3 regions of the Kurthia populi genome follow, and region 2 is predicted to be linked to each of the others. Evidence: riboswitches for the same ligand, from Rfam matches in the RefSeq annotation. Region 2 holds a riboswitch; each other region holds the start of a gene.

Region 1 (7,030 bases), on a different contig from region 2:
CATTACGTGAATTAGTAGAAGAAGTAGGTCTAGACGCAGTACGCTACAACTTCGCAATGCGCGCCGGTGATACACACTTAGATTTCGATTTAGATTTAGCTGTGAAGCAATCAAACGAAAACCCTGTATACTACGCACAATATGCACATGCACGTATTTGCTCAATCCTACGTCAAGCAGAAGAAAAAGGTTTCGCACCTTCAACAGATGCGCTTGAAACATTATCTACAGAAAAAGACATCGATGTACTGAAAAAAGTTGGGGATTTCCCACAAGTGGTAGCAGATGCTGCACGCGCTCGCGCACCGCACCGTATCACAAACTACGTACAAGAATTAGCTGCTACATTCCACAGCTTCTACAATGCTGAAAAAGTATTAGATGTTGACAATAAAGAACGCTCTGCAGCACGTCTTGCAATGATCACAGCAGTAGCACAAACAATTAAAAATGCGCTTAAATTAGTAGGCGTAGCTGCTCCTGAAAAAATGTAATTTAGCTAAATAAAAAGAGGCTTTGACATATGTGTAAAGCCGCTCCTATGAGCATAAAAAAACCGGAATCGCGCTGTGACGCGGTTCCGGTTTTTCGTTTCGAACGTTAAAAAAAGAAAATGACGTGTTTTGTCTTAGTCACTTTTTTATTATGTCTGTAGCAGAAGACGCTCACCTCAAGGAGCGAAGTGAGTAGGTGGGCGATGCATGCTATGCTTTTGGCGAACAGCGCGTTTCAAGAGATGCTCGTTAAAATACTCGTTAATAGGGCTTGCTATTGATTGAAAAAGGGTATGGAAAGACTAGAACTGTTTTGCTCTAAAAACGCCTGTCGGATTTCTACTGACGGTACTTCAATCGAAACGATTAAAAAATAGCTTCAATCTCAAAGCAAAAAATAATTAACGGAAGAGGTGAACGTATTGTCACAAAATAAAGCCTACAAATTTAGGTTATATCCAAATAAGGACCAACAAGCACGCATCCATCAAACGCACGGTCATTGTCGTTTTGTCTATAACCATTTTCTTGAACTTTGGAACACTTCCTATAAAGAAGAAGGCAAAAGCTTAAATCGTAGCTTGATGTCTAAAGTCCTCACGAAGATGAAGAAACAAGATGAAACAGCTTGGCTGAGAAACGTAGACAGTGTGGCATTACAAGCCTCTTATGAATATTTAATCGATGCCTTCAATCGATTTTTTAAGAAACAGAATAAATACCCTCGTTTCAAAAGCAAAAAAAATCCCGTACAAAGCTATACAACCAAAAATACAAATAACAATATCGCGATTGTCGGTAACCACATCAAACTACCGAAACTTGGGCTTGTGAAGTTTGCGAAGTCTTGTGAGATAGAAGGACGTATCATGCGCGCAACGATCAAATATCATGCAAGTGGCCATTTTTACGTATCGATTGCATGTGAAGTACCGGACGTTCAGCCGTTACCGAAAACCAATCAATCTGTCGGGATTGATTTAGGTATCACCGATTTTGCGATGCTGTCTGATGGACGTAAAGTGGATAACCAACGCTTTACGGTGAAGATGGAGAAGCAGCTAAAGCGGGAACAACGCAAGTTATCACGTCGCTACGAACAAGCAAAAAAAGAGAACCGCGTTTTACGTGACTGTATGAACTACCAAAAGCAACGTCGTAAAGTCGCGCGCTTGCGTGAACGTGTTGCGTTTCAGCGGGAAGATTTTTTAAATAAGTTATCAACGGAACTCATTCGCCAGTACGACATCATCTGCCTAGAAGACTTACACACCAAAGGCATGTTGAAAAATCATAAACTAGCAAAAGCCATTAATGACGTTTCTTGGTTTTCGTTTGTGCAAAAACTGATGTATAAAGCGAAGTGGTATGGCCGAGAAATCGTAAAGATTTCACGCTTCTATCCATCGAGCCAACTTTGCCATGTCTGTGGGCATCGAGATGGCAAGAAGTCCCTCGACATTCGCGAGTGGGTTTGCCCATCTTGCGGTGAAACGCTAGACCGAGACCTTAACGCAAGTCGGAACATTTTAGCCGAAGGACTCACGCTGTTAACCCAACAACCGTAGGGACTACGGGGCTCGCCTACTCAAGAAGTGAAGCCACTGTTCGAGCTGTCGGAACAAGCAAGCACTGTTCGTAGGAATCCCCCACTTCAAGCGCATTCGTAAAAACGGCTAAGTGGGGGTAGTTCAATTTAAAAATAAATTGGTTGCATCATGTGTACGTAAAATAGGCTCCGAATACTTCGTATAATTCGATGTTAAAAAGTAATAGTAGAGCATATCAACGACATACAACTGCGCGATAAGTGACGCTGTCGCGGCTGTGCGGATTTTACCGCTAACCTCTAATGCACTGTGTAAAAGTGTCACCGTGGCTTGTTTTGCAAGCTCGGAGTCTTGATTGCCGGTCACCGCAATGACAGGAATTTGTAGGCTCTTCGCAATGTTTTCTAGCTGCTCGATTTGCGTTTTTTCACCAGAATTTGAAATAAGCACAAGTACTTTATTTTCTGGGTTAGCAGAAAGCAGTGTTGTAATCAGATGAATGTCTGAATGGGTAATGACATTTTTTCCGAATTATTTAAAAAAAGAAAACCCTAACATGGATGGAATCACTTTCGTTTATTTACAAATAATGTAATCTAAAAGTAATAAAATTTCATTTTTTGTTTAAAATATTTTTTAAAAAGAAATTAAATTACATTTTAAAATAAAGTAAGCACGAAATCAGTGCGTAATTACATAAAAATGACACACTATTCCGAATATGCTTTCTTAACTCCTTGAAGTTTTGTATAATAGGGGCAATTAAACACACAGACATAGTAGGGGAAATGAGTGAAAATCTCATGCGGTCCCGCCACTGTAATGAAGTAATTCGAAGCCAGATTACCTACTATTTTCTTGAATGTGCTACGAGGATAGTCAACTTTTAGGGGGCTTCTGTATGTACAGGGGCCTTTTTATGTTCTCGGGAAATGAGAGGAGAATGGATTTTGAAAAAATGGATGTCATGGGGTTCCGCATTAGCGGTCTCAGCAATGTTATTATCAGGCTGCGGTACAGCAGATCAGACAAATGACAAGGAAAAAACAACACAGTCAGCGCAGCAAAATGCGTACCCATTAACAGTGAAGGATGCGACAGGTAAAGAAATTAGCATTAAGCAAGAGCCTTCAAAAATTATTACCTTATCACCAAGCATTACGGAATCATTATTCGCACTTGACTTAGGAGATAAGGTGACAGGTGTTACAACGAATGATGATTATCCGAAAGAAGCGACTAAAAAAACAATGGTTGGCGATATGAATCCAAATATCGAAAAAATCATTTCGTTAGAACCTGATTTCGTGTTAATTGATGCGTCATCATTAGGTACGGCTGAAGCAGGTTTAGAGCAGCTACGTGATGCAGGAATCACTGTATTTGTTGTGCCAACAGCAAATTCATTTGATGAAACGTATGCCAATATCGAACTAATCGGTAAGGTGACAAATAAAGAAGCTGAAGCGAAAAAAATTGTTGCAGATATGCAGAAAAAAGTAGCGGATGTACAACAGAAAATTAAAGATGCCAATGTGAAAGAACGTTCTGTATTTGTCGAAACATCAGATGCACCAGACATTTATACAGCGGGCAATAACTCGTATATGCAAGAAATGTTCGACTTAATTGGTGCGAATAATATTGCTAAAGATGGCGGCGAAAATTGGTATAAAATCGACCCAGAAGCGATTGTAAAAGGCAACCCAGATGTCATTATCGTGAAGTATGATTACGTACCAAATATCATGAAGAAAATTAAAAAACGTGATGGCTTTGATACCATTACAGCGGTGAAAGAAGACCAAATTGTGCAAGTCGATGACAATTTAACAAGTCGTACAGGTCCACGTTTAGCAGATGGCTTAGAAGAAATCGCGAAAGCTGTCTATCCTGAGGCATTTAAATAATGAAAAAACATGTTGTCGGGTATACCGTATCCTTTGCGCTATTAGTTGTAGCGGCATGGTTTGCGATTAGTATTGGCTCGGTGAAGGTTCCACTATCTGTATTGTGGAATCCATCATCAGCGGATGCAGCCTCGGCAAATATTATATGGAAAATCCGCGTGCCACGTGTGATTTTAGCCGGTCTTGTAGGGGCAGCACTTGCTATGGCAGGTGCTGCCTTTCAAGGTTTATTGAAAAATCCACTGGCTGATCCATATACGCTGGGGGTTTCTTCTGGGGCATCGGTCGGAGCGGTGATGACAATTTTCTTCGGTATTTCGTCATCCGCGCTTGGCCTATACACATTACCGATTTTTAGTATGATTGGTGCAATGGTCGCAATGGTGTTAGTGCTTGGCTTTTCACGCCTTGTCGATCGTTCGATGAAAATGGAAACATTGATTTTAACAGGGATTATTATTAGTGCCTTTTTAAGCTCCGTTATTTCACTTATGATTGCACTAACTGGTGAGGAACTGCGTCAGATTTTAAACTGGCTCATGGGGAGCGTATCGATGCGTGGCTGGCCGTATATTAAAATGATTTGGCCATTTTTACTTGTTGGTGCCTTGATGCTATGGATGAATCGCAAGGAACTAAATGCCTTATTATTTGGCGAGGAGCGCGCGCATTATTTAGGGGTCAATGTGAAGCGCAGCAAGTGGATGATTTTAGTGGGCGGCTCGATTTTAACAGGCTGTGCCGTAGCGGTGTCAGGGACAATTGGCTTTGTTGGTTTAGTTGTACCGCATATGACACGTCTACTTTTCGGTGCAGATCATCGTCATTTACTACCGCTCTCAATTATTAATGGTGCCACGCTACTTATCGTCTGTGATTTAGTAGCGCGCACGATTATTGCACCATCCGAATTACCGATTGGCGTCATTACATCATTTATTGGTGCGCCAGTATTTGCTTATATTTTCTTTAGACAACGTAGAAAGGGGCGTTAAACATGTTAGAGATTCACGGCTTAACAGGGGGCTATGATAAAAAAGAAATTGTTCGAGATGTGAGCTTTTCATTACAGAAGGGGCGAATGCTCGGCATTTTAGGGCCAAATGGTAGCGGGAAATCGACGCTTTTAAAAATGATTAGTGGCATTTTACCGCTAACTGCCGGTGATATTTTAATCGATAACAAGCCTCGAACAAGCTACAAACAAAAGGAATTAGCTCGCAAGATGGCCGTGCTACCACAGCTTCATGCTCATGCTTTTTCCCATACCGTCGCGGAAACAGTCGCGCTTGGGCGTTACCCGCATCAAAGCGGCTTATTTTCACAGTGGTCAGCAGAAGATGAGGCAGCGACAACGGAGGCAATGACTCAAACGGGTGTCGCAAAGTACCGCGATGAGGAGCTGGAATATTTATCAGGCGGCGAGCAGCAACGGACCTTTATTGCACAGGCACTTGCCCAGCAGGCGGAGCTTTTACTGCTAGATGAGCCGACAAATCATTTAGATTTAGAACATCAACGTCAAATTATGGACATGCTAAAGCATGAGGTAGCAACGCGACAGTTAACGGTTGTGTCGATTTTTCATGATATGAATTTAGCGGCGTTGTACTGCGATGAGCTTCTATTACTAGAAAATGGACGCGTACGCGCATACGGTGCGCCTGCGGAAGTCTTGACTGAAGACGAGATTGCACAAGTGTATCATACGGCGGTCGCACGCTTTGCACATCCACAGCTAGCGACGCCGCAAATGGCACTGCTGCCGAATATTGAAATAGCACAAAATCGCGTGACGCTCGAGCAGTTCCGAGTGGAAAATGAATTTGTTCATTTAAAGGCTACAAAACCGCTTCGTACATTATCTGCGGCACTGCATAATCCGGGTTTTGGCTGGTTCCGTCATTTTTTAAATCGCACTGTCGATGCGCAGTATATGTGTGATGATGCACATGCAGAAATGAAAAATTATATTAAAAATCATCATTTACCAATTGAGCAAACCGTTGCGATGATGACAGCGGTAGATGTAAAGCATGCGGTGATTCGCCGTTATAAAGAGGAAGACCATGAAATCTTTGTGATGGTCACAGCCGGTGTCGGCAATGCTGTCGATGCGGCACGCGGCCATTTACATGCGGAGCCACAGCGTGTTGGCACGATTAATTTATGGGTCATTATCAATGGGGTATTAAGTGATGAATCATTCATGCAGGCGATGATGACGACCATTGAGACGAAAGTAAAGGCGATGCAAGATGGCGAAATTTATGATACCCAAACAGGGACGATTGCGACGGGAACATCAACAGATAGTGTGCTAATTGCTTCAACGCAAAGCGGGCAAAATTATGAGTATGCGGGAACGATTACAGACATCGGCAAATTAATTGGTCGTGGTGTGTATGAAACGATGATTATTGCGCTAGATGACTATAAGCGTGCGAAAGGGTGGATTCAATGATTTTGAATCATCTTATCGCCTGCGTTATCGGTGTAATCATCGACCGCATTTACGGTGAGCCACGCTATATAAAGCATCCTGTTATTTTAATTGGGAATTTCATTGCATGGTTAACGAAAAAGTTAAATCACGGCAATCAGCGTAAAGTAAAAGGAGCGATGGCAGCGGTGATGACGATTGTTGTGACGACGCTCATCGCTTTTTTCATTGTCTATGGTAGCTATCAGCTGCATGTATTTTTAGGTGTCGCAGCCGAAAGTATATTAATAGCACTTGGGCTTGCGCAGAAAAGCTTAAAGCAGGCGGCACACGATGTGTATGAACCACTCGTTGCCGGTGATTTAGACGAGGCGCGTACGAAGCTTGGCTGGATTGTCGGACGTGATACCAAGCATTTAGATGAAGCCAATATTACGCGAGGTGTTGTCGAAACCGTTTCTGAAAATACGAGTGATGGCGTGACAGCGCCGCTATTTTACGCCTTATTATTTGGGGCCACTGGTCTATGGTGCTACAAGGCCATTAACACATTAGATTCGATGATTGCCTATAAAAATAAGACATACAGAGACTTCGGATTTTTTGCGGCGAAGGTCGATGATATCGCCAACT
Region 2 (7,030 bases):
AATGGCAACATTTAGTAAAATGGCACAAATGAGTGAGATAATTAGTAACACAGGATGCATATAAAACATCGTCAATCCCGTAATGACCGCAAAATAACTAAATAATACGATTGGATGTAATGTATTTAAACTATACATAGCGCCACCTACTGATCTGCAAGGCCAATATCGCGCCCTAAATTCGTCGTATAATGCCACGTAATTTTATCGCCATCTTTTATATCATATGCTGATGCCCCGACACCAGGTGCTTTACCGTTAACGGCAAACATCCAGCCAGATAGGCTACCCGCTTGCTTTTCATAAATATGATTGATGCCTTCTACATAAACAGAACCATAGCCTGATTCCCCTTCGCCTTCATATTCGAAGTGGATGCCATGTTTTTGCAAGGCTTTTCGCGTTGCCGTCCAGGCACTATCTCCTTTTTCAATCGTGTACGTGCCTGCTTTTAAAATAATGCCGTTTGACGGAACATATTTTGTGCTTTGCAGTGCTTCAGGTAAGCGATTGAAATGCTCCTGCTGCAGCAATGTATCCACGCGTACTGACACCGTCACCGTTTCTTTTTTATCTTCTTTTTGTGGTGTTGTCGGCTTCGGTTTCGCGGTATTATCAGGCGTCGGTTGCTTCACAGGTGCAGTTGTTGCAGGCTTTTGATGTTCGCTTGTTGTTTTATCCGCTGACGTTGGCTGTTTATTAGTAGTATCGGCCGCTGAAGTAGTAGATTTTTCATCCTGTGCAGTGGCTTCTTTTGGCGTTGCCGTTTTTTCTTCTGCCGCTGGTTTCGCGTCGTTCGTTTGCTGCTCCTCTGTTTTTGCTGGCGCTGCAGGTGTAGCTACCTTATCTGTATCTTCTATAATCTTTTCTTTATCAACCTGCTTATCGATAGCTTCCTTGTCATCCGGCTTTATTTCTGCTTTATCCTTTCGTTCTTGTGCATCCTCGCTCGATTTCTGTTTGTTTGCAGCCTCTACGGGTTCTTGTTGTGCCGAACTCGTTTCATTTACTGTCGATGATGCAGTTGCAGCTTGCTCACTTTCTAAGCGCGCTTTTTCTTTTTCATATTCATCAACGGATTGCACGTTGCACGCACTAAGTAGCATCGAAGCGGCTAACATTCCTCCTAATAAGCGTTTCATCTAAAAATCCTCCTTATACGTCAAAGAGGGCGCTGGAAATTCCAGCCCCCTACAGTGACAAAACTCATTATTTTACACGTACTTTCAGCGTTTTTGATTTGTTGCCAGCCGTATCTTTTACCATTACTAACAATGCTTTTTTCGTTTGTTGCTTTGGAATTTTTACGCTGAATTTGCCTGTTGATGATGCTTTCGTGCGATATTTTTTGCCGTTTACTTGAACGATTACTGTTGCACCTTTTTCAGCTTTACCAGTCACATATTTCGTACCTGCTTTTACCGTATTCACTTTCGCCACAGCAGGTGCCGTTTTATCCGCTACTGTGACCGTTTTAACTTTTGAGGTATTGCCCGCAGCGTCTGTTACCGTCACGACTAATTTAGTGCCAGCTTTTTGCTTCGCAATCGCTAAATCGTAGCGTCCTGTGCCATCTGCTAATGTCGTTGCAAGCACTTTTTTACTAGATTTCACTGTCACCGTCGCATATTTCTCAGCTGTGCCTTTTAGCATTGTTGATTTATCCGACACTGCAGAAATCTTTGCGGCTACCGGTGCAGTTGTATCATAGTTAAATTTTGTTGCGTCCACTGCTGATAAATCATAGTATGGTGTTTGTTGTGCATATGCGGTTAGTGCTTGTGCAGCTTGTACGTTTGAGATTTGGTTCACTGTACCTTGTGCCGAGTTTTTAAACGCATGCTGTGCTTTATCATAACTTGTTAATAAGTTTGATACCGTCCATGCACCATTCGCTAACACAAACTGCTCGTGTTGCTGTGGATTAATGCCAAGTGCTAATTGCGCAATAATAAGCTGTGAAACAGATTCTGGACTATCTCCTTTTGCCCATTCACTATAGAAGCCGGCCTGGTCGCTTAATTGTGACTGCATAAATGCCAAGCCTTTTGTGATGACCTTATCTACAGCTGGTTGTGTTTTATAGGGCGCAAGTGCTGTGATCGCCATTGCCGTTGAATCGACATCGGCACCCGTTGCCCATTCACTTGATGAGCCCCATGAGAAGCCACCGTCTGAATAAGCTTTAGTTACAAGGAAGTCTACGATTGCTTCACGTGAGAAATCCGCTTCATTCGCTTTAGGCACCGCATAATCGTTGGCATCAAGCGCTGTTAATAGCCAGTAGTAATCCATTTCTAATAGCTCAAATGCCGTATCTACATCGCCTTTTGCTTTTTGTTGTTGTGCATAAGCGACCATTTTTTCGATTAAGTTAACGCCGCCTACATTCGTTGCATCCTTGCCGATGGCTGTCACCGCAAGCACAGTTGTTGCGTATTTACTAACAGCAGAAAAGCTTGCAAAATCATTTTTTGCTTCCGCTTCTACGGTTTGATAGTATGTATCGTAATAATTTTTCGCTACAGGGAAATTGGCTTTCGCTAATGTCAGTACCGAGCTCCCTAAATCGGTTGTTGGTGTTTTTGCCATCGCGTACGTAAATGCCGACGCATCATTTAATGCTGCCGTATATGATACCGCCGATGCTGTATTGCTAGCGATTGGTGTGACTTCTTGTGCTTGTGCACTCCAAGCTGGCACAGCGCTTAATGTAAGTGCTACCACAACTGAAGATGCTACCCATTTGTTTTTGAACATAAAAAAATCCTCCCCTGATTTTTTAGAATTTTCACGCAACAATTCTTAGGGAGGACAACTATATATAATAAGCCAAAAAAGCTTGCAAAACACCACTTCCCCTCGAAGTTTGTTAACGATGTAGAAGCAGGTCTCCTGGCTCGTGATCTTTTTACTCTAGCGGCTTCTCATTGCTTTATCGCAAGCAACAATGCACAAAACTATTTCATCACACATACAGTAGCGGGGCTGCGTTGGCTTTTCACCAATCTTCCCTATTATCCCAATTGGGCACTTCTACATATTCAATTGTTCTATAGTATTCCATAAAAACGTTCGGATGTAAACGCTTTTTCTAGAGAAAATAAATAAAATCGCCTAACCTCGACTTATTTTACGAATGAAATAAGTTGAGATTAGGCGAATAGAGCGGTCGTACGCTAGACGGCGACTTCACATTTTTTATGCGTATTATAGGCATGTAGTTGCTCCTCTGTTAAGTTTTTTACGTACAAATGAAAATTCATCGACTGCAGTCCATACTGTTCACAAGCCTCGCAATAAATTCGATACCCTTCACGATACATATCCATTTTTACCAATCCTCTCTGAATGTGTTAGTTGTTATATAACAAATATCTTTTATAAAAATAATATATAACAGTTTGAAACAGTCGTCAATGATATTTATCAGAAAATTTAAAAATAAATAAAAAAAGAGCCCTGCCTCTATGGCTAAGCTCTTGTCAGTTTAGTGTTTTGGCCTTTTTTAAGCGCGTCATCATTTTGCGATACATCTGTACTAATACTTCAGCGATTACAAGTCCCATTACAATTGCACCCGTAATAATGCCAGTTTTTAAGAAAAATTGTAGTGACTCATTGTATTCGTTTGCGACAACATGACGCATTGCCTCATACGCTAAGCCCCCGGGTACAAGTGGGATAATACCCCCTACAACAAAAATCAGCATCGGTGTTTTGTGTTTAAATGCTTGGTAATGGGCCACAATCGAAATAATAAATGCCCCGCAAAACGATGCGGTGACACTGTCTACTTGCTGCTGAATCATCGCGTAATAAATGAGCCACCCAATCATCCCAACGAGTCCACACGGAATGAGTGTTGATTTTGGTACGTTGAAAATAATCGCAATGCCATAGGTAGCAACAAATGCACACACAAGTTGTAAAACATAATCCATAGCAAAGTCTCCTTAAAATAAAATAAGTACAAAGGCGATACCTGAACCAATCGCTAGGGCTGTAAGAGATGCCTCTGCGCCTTTTGTGACGCCGGATACAAAATGCCCCGCCATCATGTCACGCACCGCATTGGCAATCGGGACGCCTGGTACAAGCGGCATAACCGCGCCGATAATGATTTTATCCTCTTCAAAGCCAAAGCCTATATAGAGCGCGAGTAGCGTCATTAAACCAACTGCAATGGATGCAGTAAATTCGGCAAAAAACTTCACCTTTGTAATCGCATTTACGCGTAAGCAGACCCAGTGCCCGATGCCCCCCGCAATCGCTGCGGCTGGCATATCCCAAACGGAACCCATAAAAAGAATGACGAAGCAACCACTTGCGATTGCTGCGTAAATAACTTGTGCAAGTTCTGAACGAAAAAGATTTTTATTTTCAAGCGTTTTTAATTGTTCATACGCTTCTTCAATTGATAATTGATTTGCTGTTAGTGCACGAGAAATCGTATTAATTTCAGCGATTTTTGATAAATCTGTTGCGCGTCGTGGAATTTGTGCAATACGTGTCGGGCTTTCATGACTAGCTGAAAAAATAATACCGGTTGGTGTCACAAAACTTTGTGCATCCTGATAGCCCTGTGAACGTGCCATGCGAAGCATTGTATCTTCTGCACGATACGTTTCTGCGCCGCTTTGCATGAGTAAGCGCCCTGCGAGTAAAAAGCAGTCCGCCGCAAAGACAGATGATGTATCCATCTTGTCCCTCCTTATAAAATAAAAGTAAGGAGCCAAAAAATCGCTGGCTCCTTAACATTATAGTAGTTATTTGTGGTTTTGATAACCCATTATTTTGCAGGCATACGTGTTGCTGCATCAAGACGAATGAGTTCCGCATTTAAATACGCACTCTCAATCATATATTTCACCGTAAAGGCATATTCAGAAGGATCCCCTAAACGTTTTGGATATTCTGGGATTTGGCGTAAGGAAGCAAGCGCATTTTCTGGCATTCCTTGCATCAGTGGTGTTTCAAATAATCCTGGTGCAATCGTATTAATACGAATATTTAAGCTTGCGAGGTCGCGGGCAATCGGTAAAGCCATGCTCGCAATGGCACCTTTACTTGCGCTGTATGCGGCTTGTCCCATCTGGCCATCAAATGCGGCAATCGAAGCGGTGTTAATGACAATTCCACGATCTGGATGCTCGTCCGTCGGCTCATTTTTAGCCATTTGTTCTACCGCAAGGCGCAATACATTAAATGTTCCAATTAAATTAATATCGATAATTTTCTTAAAGAAATCAAGCGACATCACGCCTTTACGACCAAATACTTTTGCGGGCGGTCCGATACCAGCACAGTTTACAGCGATATCTAAATACCCGTGCTTCGCCATAATGGCGTCAATCGCTTGTTGCACTTGCTCTTCACTCGTAACATCAACTTTGTGGAATGTGCCGCCGATTTCTGTCGCTGCTTTTTGACCATTTTCTTCGTTGACATCAAAGATTTGTACCACTGCGCCGTTATCCGCTAGCATTTTTGCTGTCGCAAATCCTAGTCCTGATGCCGCTCCTGTTACAATCGCTACCTTTTGTTCAATGTTCATTGTTCATCCCCCTATTAGCCTTCTATTTAGATTTCTCTGTAGATGTCTTAATAAAACGTAATGGTGACACAAGTTGCATATTTTCAACAAGCCCTCTTGCTTGTGCATGGGGTTGCTGTGTGGCTTCTAAAAATGTTAATACAGGCGTGATGCAGAGTTCAGGCTCATTCCTTAACATCGCTTGCCATTCCGAAAAATCATGCGCATAAATGGCCTGTGCGACCCGTTGTTTTTTCATCACATCATCGAGTTCAAACCAATCTGTAATCGCTAAAACCTCACTCAAGCGTTGCTGGAATTTTGGTTCGAGTGACCCGACTCCCACATAGCGGCCATCTTTCGTTTCATAGTAGTCATAAAAGCTACCACCATTTAACGCCTCCGCTTCTGGCTCGATCGTTTGATTAGTTGCGAGCTGCATCGGACCAAATAATGGGTGCAGTGACAACGCCGCATCGAGCATACTAATATCGACTTGCTGTCCCTTACCTGTTGTCCCGCGTTCAATGACTGCTGCAAGTAAACCGATGACCGCATGAAGCGCGCCACCTGCTATATCTGCAAGCTGTAAGCTACTCGCTACAGGTCGCTCTCCGGCTCGACGTAAACTATTGGCTACACCAGATAAGGCTAAATAATTAATATCATGCCCGGCATGTTCCGCAAGTGGTCCCGACTGCCCGTAACCAGTAATTGAGCAATAAATTAGTTCAGGAAATCGTGTACTTAGCGTCTGATAATCTAACCCGAATTTCGCCATAACGCCCGGTCGAAACTGTTCAACTACAATATCATATTCTAATAACAAATCCTCAACTTCGCGCAAGCCTTCCACTGTTTTCAAATCAAGTGTCCGCGTGTTTTTGCCACGATGTAAATAGGCGTAACTCGCAGAAACCCCGCTATCAAGTTGTGGTGAGAGTTCCTTTACAACATCTGCTTTATTTGGTGCTTCAATATGTAATACGTCTGCACCTAAATCAGCGAGTAGCATTGTCGCAAATGGCCCTGGCAATAACGTCGAAAAATCGAGTATTTTCAATCCTGCGAGTGGTCCCTGCATCGCGCCACCTACTTTCCTAAAATATCATTGGCAATAATTTGTTTCATGATTTCGGATGTACCACCATAAATTCGTTGTACACGCGCATCAACAAAGGCACGTGCAATCGGATACTCTGTCATATAGCCGTAGCCACCGAATAATTGTAGGCAGCCATCAATAACTTCACCTTGTGCCTCTGAGCACGTCAGCTTCGCCATACTTGCCGTTGCTGTATCCAGTGTATCTTGCTCAATCAACGTCATGCATTCATCGACAAAGGCGCGGTGCATACGTACTTTCGTCTGCATTTCCGCGATTTTAAAGCGTGTATTTTGGAAATCACTAATTTTTTTCTTAAATGCCTCGCGCTCCTGTACATAACGGATGGTTTGCTCCATCGCGCCTTCCATCGCACCTTGTGCACAAAC
Region 3 (7,030 bases), on a different contig from region 2:
ATACCAAGTCAGCTTTTGGTTTGTAGGCGTGGGTGTTTCAGTTGGCGTGGTCGTACAGCCTGTGAGAATAGGAATCATCAGTGCAATTGCGAATAGTTTTTTCATGCGGCCATCACCTCAGTATCCTATACCCCAATTTTAGATGAATTGCACTGCGCGCCCTGTTGGTAACAGCTCAAAAAGAGCCTCCTTTGAGCGCGGGAAGTGTTCGAGTGGCTTGATAATCTGTTTTTGAATTAAGGCCATCGTCGTTTCAAAAAGCCACGGTGTGTCGAGATGGGCCTTTTTTAAAATCGTATCATGCTTGAATAAATGAACTGGGTCCCCTTGATAAAGCAGCTGGCCATCACTGACGACAATAATTTCATCTGCCCATTCATAGGCAAAATTCACATCATGTGTCGATAAAATAATCGTGCGCTCAGGCGTGTGCAGTGTCGATAAAATCTGCATGATTTGCTGTGTATAATAGCCATCAAGTCCAGCAGAGGGCTCATCCAAAATCATCAATTCTGGCTCCATTGCTAGAACACCCGCAATGGCCACGCGTTTTTTCTGGCCGAGACTTAGAAAATGAAGGGGCTTTTTGCGCAAGGCTTCAATTTCAAGAAGATCAATAACAGCATCGACCTTTTGTTTAACGATTTTCTTATCCCAGCCAAGATTGGTTGGTCCAAAGGCGATATCCTGCTCAACCGTACCAGAAAAGAGCTGCGAGTCGGGGTCTTGAAAGACGATGCCCACTTTTTGGCGTAATGTTTGCAGGCCTTTACGTTTATAGTTTAGCGGCACGTCGTTGTATAAAACGGTGCCATTTGTTGGCTGTAAAAGGCCATTCATATGCTGAAAAAGAGTCGATTTCCCGGCACCGTTATTGCCAAGAAGGGCGATTTTTTTCCCCGTTGGAATGTCGAGGGATAAGTCATGTAATGCGGTCGTCCCGTCTGCGTATTGAAAAGTGACGTGCTGAAAAGAAATCGTCATGTAAGAAGCCCTCCTAATATGAAGTAAATAATAAATAAACCGCATAGACAAGCGGCAACACCGTACCAATTACGACGACATACACTATAGCCATACAATGTATCGGTGATTGTATCATCATAACAGCGCGCCTGCATCGCATTGTTGAGCTCATGCGCACGCTTGAAGACATCCTTAAACATCGAAGTAATTAAAAAGCCAATTGACTGAATCCATCGCTTCTTATTTTGATAGCCGAGACGTGACTGCTGTGCCTGATAAATGCGCTGCATACTCGCTAAGAACACGAAAATAAAACGGTACGTTAATTCACATAAATCAACAAATACAATTGGGAATTTTAGTTTTCGCATCGCATAGGTAATGGCGGTAATGGGTGTCGTCAGCGTTAAAAAATACAAACAACTAATGCTTGCGAGCACTGAAAAAAATAAATGATAGGCCGTATGAATACTTGCGGTGCCGATGAAAATCGTCACACCAAAGACGGTCCAATCCGCAACATGGCTCGGTAAATGAGTGGCGGTTGTAAAAGAAATTAAAATTCCTGCAAGGCTCGATAATAAGAAGAAGCCGGGTAGAAGGAGCAGTTTAAGATACGTTATTAGCGGAATTTTTGCGGCAATTAAAATGAAAACACTCATTACGAAAAACGTAATGAGTGAAATCAGCACATCTTTTGTTGAAATGGCAAATAATAAAAATACAAATGAAAAGGCCATTTTTTCGAGTGGATGCACCGTCGCTAAACGATTAACGTAGGCGTATTGATCAATGGGAATCATGCAGATCCTTGTCCACTTTTTTTGAGCGTCCGCGCATTAAACCGCAGAAGTAACCGATAAATCCTGCACCAATTGCCGCTTGTAGTGCAAATAATAAACTTTCAATTTCGCCACTTGGTGGTTCCCAAAGGCTTGAAAACCATGGCTCATAATCTTTGTTGATTTCAGTAATGGCCGCTTCCGCTTCACCATCAGCGCCACCAAACTCAGCGCCTTTTTGAAGGAATAGTGGCACAATGGCTAAAATAATAACGATGGCGATTAATAAGAGATTTTTTTTGAACATTATGCCGCCTCCTTATTTTTTTTGAAAATATTTAATGCTTTTAATTCAGCAATATTGTATTTACGTAAGAAGTTCATGACAACAACGGTTAATAATCCTTCGCTAATCGCAAGTGGAATTTGTGTGAAGGCGAAAATGCTCGCAAATTTACCGAATGATGCGAAAATACCACCAGACTCAGCTGGGAAGGCAAGTGCTAATTGGAAGGATGTCACTACATATGTACCGAGGTCACCAAGCATCGCTGCTAAAAAGACCGCAACAGAGAACGACCAACCAACTTTTTGTGCGCCTTTAAAAACATACCACGCAATGATTGGACCAGCGACTGCCATTGAAAAAGCATTGGCGCCAAGTGTTGTCAGGCCACCATGCGCAAGTAAAAGTGCTTGGAATAGTAGAACGATAGAGCCGACAACACTCATCGCAAGCGGTCCGAATAATACCGTACCAAGGCCCACACCTGTTGGATGTGAACAACTTCCTGTCACAGATGGTATTTTTAGTGCAGATAAGACGAATGCAAACGCGCCAGATAAACCAAGCATCATTTTTGTTTCGGGATGCTCTTTAATCGTTTTCGTGATTGAACGAATCCCTAAAATAATGAATGGTAGCGCGAGTACCCACCAAAAGATGGCCCATTCGACTGGTAAAAACCCTTCCATAATGTGCATCGCATTCGCCCGCGTTGGTACGAGCAGTAAAATGGGCGCGAAGTACATTAATTTTAATAATTTTTTCATGCGAAATCCTCCTTATAAAAGTAGAGGAATGTACGAAAAAAGCCTATCTCCATAACGGAAATAGGCACAAAAAGACAGCATTCATCGTAAGTTTGTCTTTCGTACACCTATCCTCGTAGGCCGAATTGATTTTACGGCAGGTCTCCTGGCTTCGCGTCAACATTTCATTACACCTTCCCATCGTCTAGACAGTGGCATACGCAATGAAACTCAGCATCACAGTTGCGGGACAGCACTTGTTTTTCACAAGTTTCCCTTTTAAGCGAATAATTGATTATCCGCACCGTAAAATTGTATATAATTTTTCGACATTTCGTAAAATAGCTTATCATTGTCGTGGAAATTTGCCAATAACAATTTTTATTTCAATTTATTTGAAATTAAAAAAACTGTATCAATACAGAGAAAACGCTGTAATTTCAAGCGATTTATGTGAATTTTCTTTTGTACTATAACATCATAGTAAAAAAAGATTTGAAAAGTAAGATAATTACCGATATGATGAAAACAAGATTTTTTAAAAACTAAATACTAACGATACATTTTAGAAGTGCCTCGTTGTGAGGATAATAGGGAAAATGGTGAGAAGCCATTACAGCCCCCGCTACTGTAAGAGTGTTGAGGTCATCAAATCCATTGGCTAAAGCTGAGAAGGGATGACGTCATAGACACTTGAGTCAGGAAACCTGCTTTTAAAATCGGACAAAACTTTTCGGAGGGAGAAGCTTTTGGACAAACTTTATTTGCAGTATTTTTTAAATTTGCAAATTTTCAGTATGTTCAGCCTTTTATTCTCCGGAATAGAAGGCTTTTTTTGTTGTCTTCATTGTCCGAATGGGGAGTTGTGAGTGACAAGAAATGGAGGAAGTAGCATGGCACAGGGTAAATTATTCGTCGTCGGGTTTGGACCAGGGGACTTTCAACATATTACGAATCGTGCAGTCGATGTACTGAAAATGAGTGATGTGGTGATCGGGTACAAAACGTATGTCGATTTAATCAAAGATTTAATTACAGCAAAAGCAGTTGTCAGTACAGGGATGACGGAGGAAGTATCACGTGCACAGGAAGCGGTGAAGCAAGCAGAGGCCGGCGAAATCGTATCCGTTATTTCAAGTGGTGATGCGGGTGTATATGGTATGGCAGGGCTTGTGTATGAAGTGTTAATCGAAAAGGGCTGGACGGAAGAAACGGGTATACCGGTTGAAATCGTGCCAGGTATTTCGGCAATCAACTCATGTGCATCGTTACTTGGTGCACCGGTCATGCATGACTCATGTACGATTAGCTTGAGTGACCACTTAACACCATGGGATTTAATTTCAAAACGAATTGAAGCAGCCGCAATGGCGGATTTCGTTATTGCACTGTACAACCCGAAAAGTGGTCGTCGTACGCGCCAAATCGTTGAAGCACAGCGTATTTTACTTGAATATCGTCATCCGGATACACCAGTTGGCCTGGTAAAAAGTGCGTATCGTGATTCACAGCATATTACGATGACGACCTTATCGGAAATGCTGACGCATGACATTGGCATGTTGACAACCGTTGTTATCGGGAATTCATCAACATTTTTCTATGATAATAAAATGATTACGCCTCGTGGCTATCAAAAGAAATATACACTAGGCGAAGAAAAGCAACCGCTTAAGCCGCATCAGCGCTTGAAGAAGGAAGCAGAACCATGGGCAATGGATCAGGAGACAGGGCGTTCTTATGAGCCCGTAGCACCTGCACCAGAAAAAAAGCCTGAGCCATTAAAGCCTGCCGAGTCGGCCCTATCTTTAGCGGAGGAGGCACTTGGTTGCTTAGGTGTCGAGGTTTTTGAGCCAAAGCACTATGTGCATCAGAAAATGGAATCGATTTTTGAATTAGCCGTTAGTCCAGGTGTGGCTAATAAAAAAATTACGCCACAGCAAATGATGACACTCGCAGATGTTGTCGGTGAAAAAGGCACGATGGAATATACGCCAGAGCATGAATTCATTTTGCGCATTCCAACGACGGCCCCTGAGCTTATTACGGACCGTTTGAAGGAATCAGGCTTACTAGTTTCACCATACGGCGACGTGGCACGTATTAAAGCGTGTGATTTCTGTGATGGTGAAAAGGCGGATTCAATTCCATATGCAGAGGAGCTACACAGCGTTCTTGGCGGTATGAATTTACCGAAGGAATTAAATATTGGCTTTAATGGCTGTGGGATGGCATGTTACCGCGCGGTGATGGATGACATTGGGATTGTCTACCGTAAAGGGGCCTTTGATGTCTTTATCGGCGCGAAGCCAGTTGGTCGTACCGCGCATCCTGGTCAGCCCGTTGTCGAAGGCTTATCAAAAGAGCAGCTTGTGCCAATGGTAGAAGGGCTTGTGGCGGAATATAAAGAGAATGCGCATCCAAATGAACGATTATTTAAATATTTCAAACGCGTGAAGAAACTAGGCAACTTTGTCTATCAGGATATTGCACCGAAAATTAAAATTGCTCCTGCACCATGCGGAGATTAGGAGATAAAGCGTATGTTATTTTTAGCTGGAACAAGTGATGCTCGTGCACTCGCTGTTCGTCTAGCTGCACACTATGATGTGCTTGCAACCGTCGTGACCGATTCGGCGGCGAAAAGCTTAACAGATGAAGGCATTCCTACCTTTGTTGGGCGTTTAACAGCTGAGGAAATGGCCGCAAAGGTGAAAGAACGCGGTGACGACATGATCGTTGATGCGAGCCATCCATTTGCAGAAGAGGCGTCAAAAAATGCGCAGGAAGCTGCGAAGTTAGCGGATGTACCGTATTGCCGCTATGAGCGTACATCAGAGGATTTTACAAATCCACTCATTACAGCGGTTGAAACGTATGAACAAGCGGCAGATGTCGCACTCGCTCGTAAGGGGAACGTTATGCTACTAACAGGCAGTAAGACGTTGCAAATTTTTGCAGATAAATTAGTTGGTGTTGACGGTATTCGCATGATTGCGCGTATGCTACCGCGTCTAGACAATATGGAAAAATGCGCCGCACTTGGCGTTGAACAAAAAAATATTATTGCGATGCAAGGACCGTTTTCTCGTGAGCTGAATGAGGCGCTATATAAGCAGTTTGACACGACGCTAATGATTACGAAGGAAAGCGGAAAAGCTGGCTCCGTAGATGAAAAAATTACGGCGGCGCTTGATTTAGGCATCGAGGTTGTACTCATTACACGACCGAAAATTCAATATGACAATGCATTCGACACATTTGAAGCAGTCGAACAATTTATAGGGGGAATTTTACATGACAAATGATACAGAGCAAAAAGAATTATTTATCAATACCGATAACTTCAATACGGATTTTACACCGCTTACAGTTGAGCCAAACCGTATTTATGACTATAGCTTTGAAACGATTTTAGAAGAGTATGGTCCACATGATTACAATGACGATGAATGGTCAATTATTCGCCGTATCGTCCATGCTTCAGCGGATTTTGAATTAGGAAAAAGTGTAATTTTACATCCGGATGCGATTCGTGCAGGTGTGGAATCAATTCGTGCAGGTCGTCCGGTTATTGCTGATGTGCAAATGATTCAAAGTGGCTCAGGACGTAAACGATTCCAAAAACATGGCGGCGACTTATTCTGTCATATCGCCGATGAGGACGTATCAAAAATGGCGAAAGAGCATAATACAACGCGTGCGATTATTTCGATGCAAAAAGCGGCTCGCTTACATGAAGGTGGTATTTATGCCATTGGGAATGCGCCAACTGCTTTACTTGAACTGATTCGTTTAATTCGTGAAGGCATCGCAAAACCAGACTTAATTATTGGGATGCCGGTTGGTTTCGTATCAGCGGCTGAGTCAAAAGAAGAGCTTGCGAAAGTAACAGAAGTACCATTCATTACAAATGTAGGGCGTAAAGGCGGTAGTACGGTAACTGTTGCAGCGCTAAATGCGATTTCGATTATGGCGGATCGTCAAGACTAGCGTGGAGAAACGAAAGAAAAAAGACCCGAAAGATATGCGCTCGGGGTATACGACCGGCGCCTGTGCAACGGCCACCACAAAGGCCGCACTTATTGCACTACTGACGGGCGAGGAGCAAGAAACGGTAACTATTTTTTTACCGGTCGGCAAGTATGCGACATTTACGATGGAACATACCGTACATGTTGGGGATGCGGTGCGATGCGGCACAATTAAAGATGCGGGCGATGACCCGGATGTGACGCATTTAGCACTTA

Evidence for each region. Region 2 has a riboswitch for cobalamin ahead of ACFSY7_RS18445 (Ig-like domain-containing protein). Riboswitches for the same ligand answer to the same signal wherever they lie in the genome.
Region 1: it holds a riboswitch for cobalamin, as region 2 does, so the genes downstream of both, ACFSY7_RS04110 (ABC transporter substrate-binding protein) here and ACFSY7_RS18445 (Ig-like domain-containing protein) in region 2, are expected to answer to the same signal.
Region 3: it holds a riboswitch for cobalamin, as region 2 does, so the genes downstream of both, ACFSY7_RS15930 (energy-coupling factor ABC transporter permease) here and ACFSY7_RS18445 (Ig-like domain-containing protein) in region 2, are expected to answer to the same signal.

The regions. Positions count from the first base shown of each region.
Region 1 covers NZ_JBHUOR010000023.1:26,073-33,102, forward strand. Annotated here, with positions in the region: gene argS (arginine--tRNA ligase) at 1-494, shown strand, start outside; gene tnpB (IS200/IS605 family element RNA-guided endonuclease TnpB) at 917-2,062, shown strand; gene ACFSY7_RS04105 (SIS domain-containing protein) at 2,186-2,560, opposite strand; adenosylcobalamin (AdoCbl) riboswitch at 2,805-2,936, shown strand; gene ACFSY7_RS04110 (ABC transporter substrate-binding protein) at 2,995-3,954, shown strand; gene ACFSY7_RS04115 (FecCD family ABC transporter permease) at 3,954-4,949, shown strand; gene ACFSY7_RS04120 (adenosylcobinamide amidohydrolase) at 4,952-6,418, shown strand; gene cbiB (adenosylcobinamide-phosphate synthase CbiB) at 6,415-7,030, shown strand, end outside.
Region 2 covers NZ_JBHUOR010000140.1:8,626-15,655, forward strand. Annotated here, with positions in the region: gene ACFSY7_RS18435 (energy-coupling factor transporter transmembrane component T) at 1-138, opposite strand, end outside; gene ACFSY7_RS18440 (DUF4430 domain-containing protein) at 147-1,142, opposite strand; gene ACFSY7_RS18445 (Ig-like domain-containing protein) at 1,210-2,760, opposite strand; cobalamin riboswitch at 2,869-3,053, opposite strand; gene ACFSY7_RS18450 (transcriptional regulator) at 3,180-3,332, opposite strand; gene ACFSY7_RS18455 (threonine/serine exporter family protein) at 3,486-3,944, opposite strand; gene ACFSY7_RS18460 (threonine/serine exporter family protein) at 3,957-4,703, opposite strand; gene ACFSY7_RS18465 (SDR family NAD(P)-dependent oxidoreductase) at 4,793-5,557, opposite strand; gene ACFSY7_RS18470 (CaiB/BaiF CoA transferase family protein) at 5,580-6,620, opposite strand; gene ACFSY7_RS18475 (acyl-CoA dehydrogenase family protein) at 6,629-7,030, opposite strand, start outside.
Region 3 covers NZ_JBHUOR010000131.1:40,753-47,782, reverse strand. Annotated here, with positions in the region: gene ACFSY7_RS15950 (hypothetical protein) at 1-105, opposite strand, end outside; gene ACFSY7_RS15945 (energy-coupling factor ABC transporter ATP-binding protein) at 139-984, opposite strand; gene cbiQ (cobalt ECF transporter T component CbiQ) at 981-1,769, opposite strand; gene ACFSY7_RS15935 (energy-coupling factor ABC transporter substrate-binding protein) at 1,756-2,055, opposite strand; gene ACFSY7_RS15930 (energy-coupling factor ABC transporter permease) at 2,055-2,801, opposite strand; cobalamin riboswitch at 2,920-3,104, opposite strand; cobalamin riboswitch at 3,333-3,509, shown strand; gene cobJ (precorrin-3B C(17)-methyltransferase) at 3,674-5,311, shown strand; gene cobK (precorrin-6A reductase) at 5,324-6,088, shown strand; gene ACFSY7_RS15915 (precorrin-8X methylmutase) at 6,078-6,773, shown strand; gene ACFSY7_RS15910 (cobalt-precorrin-5B (C(1))-methyltransferase) at 6,775-7,030, shown strand, end outside.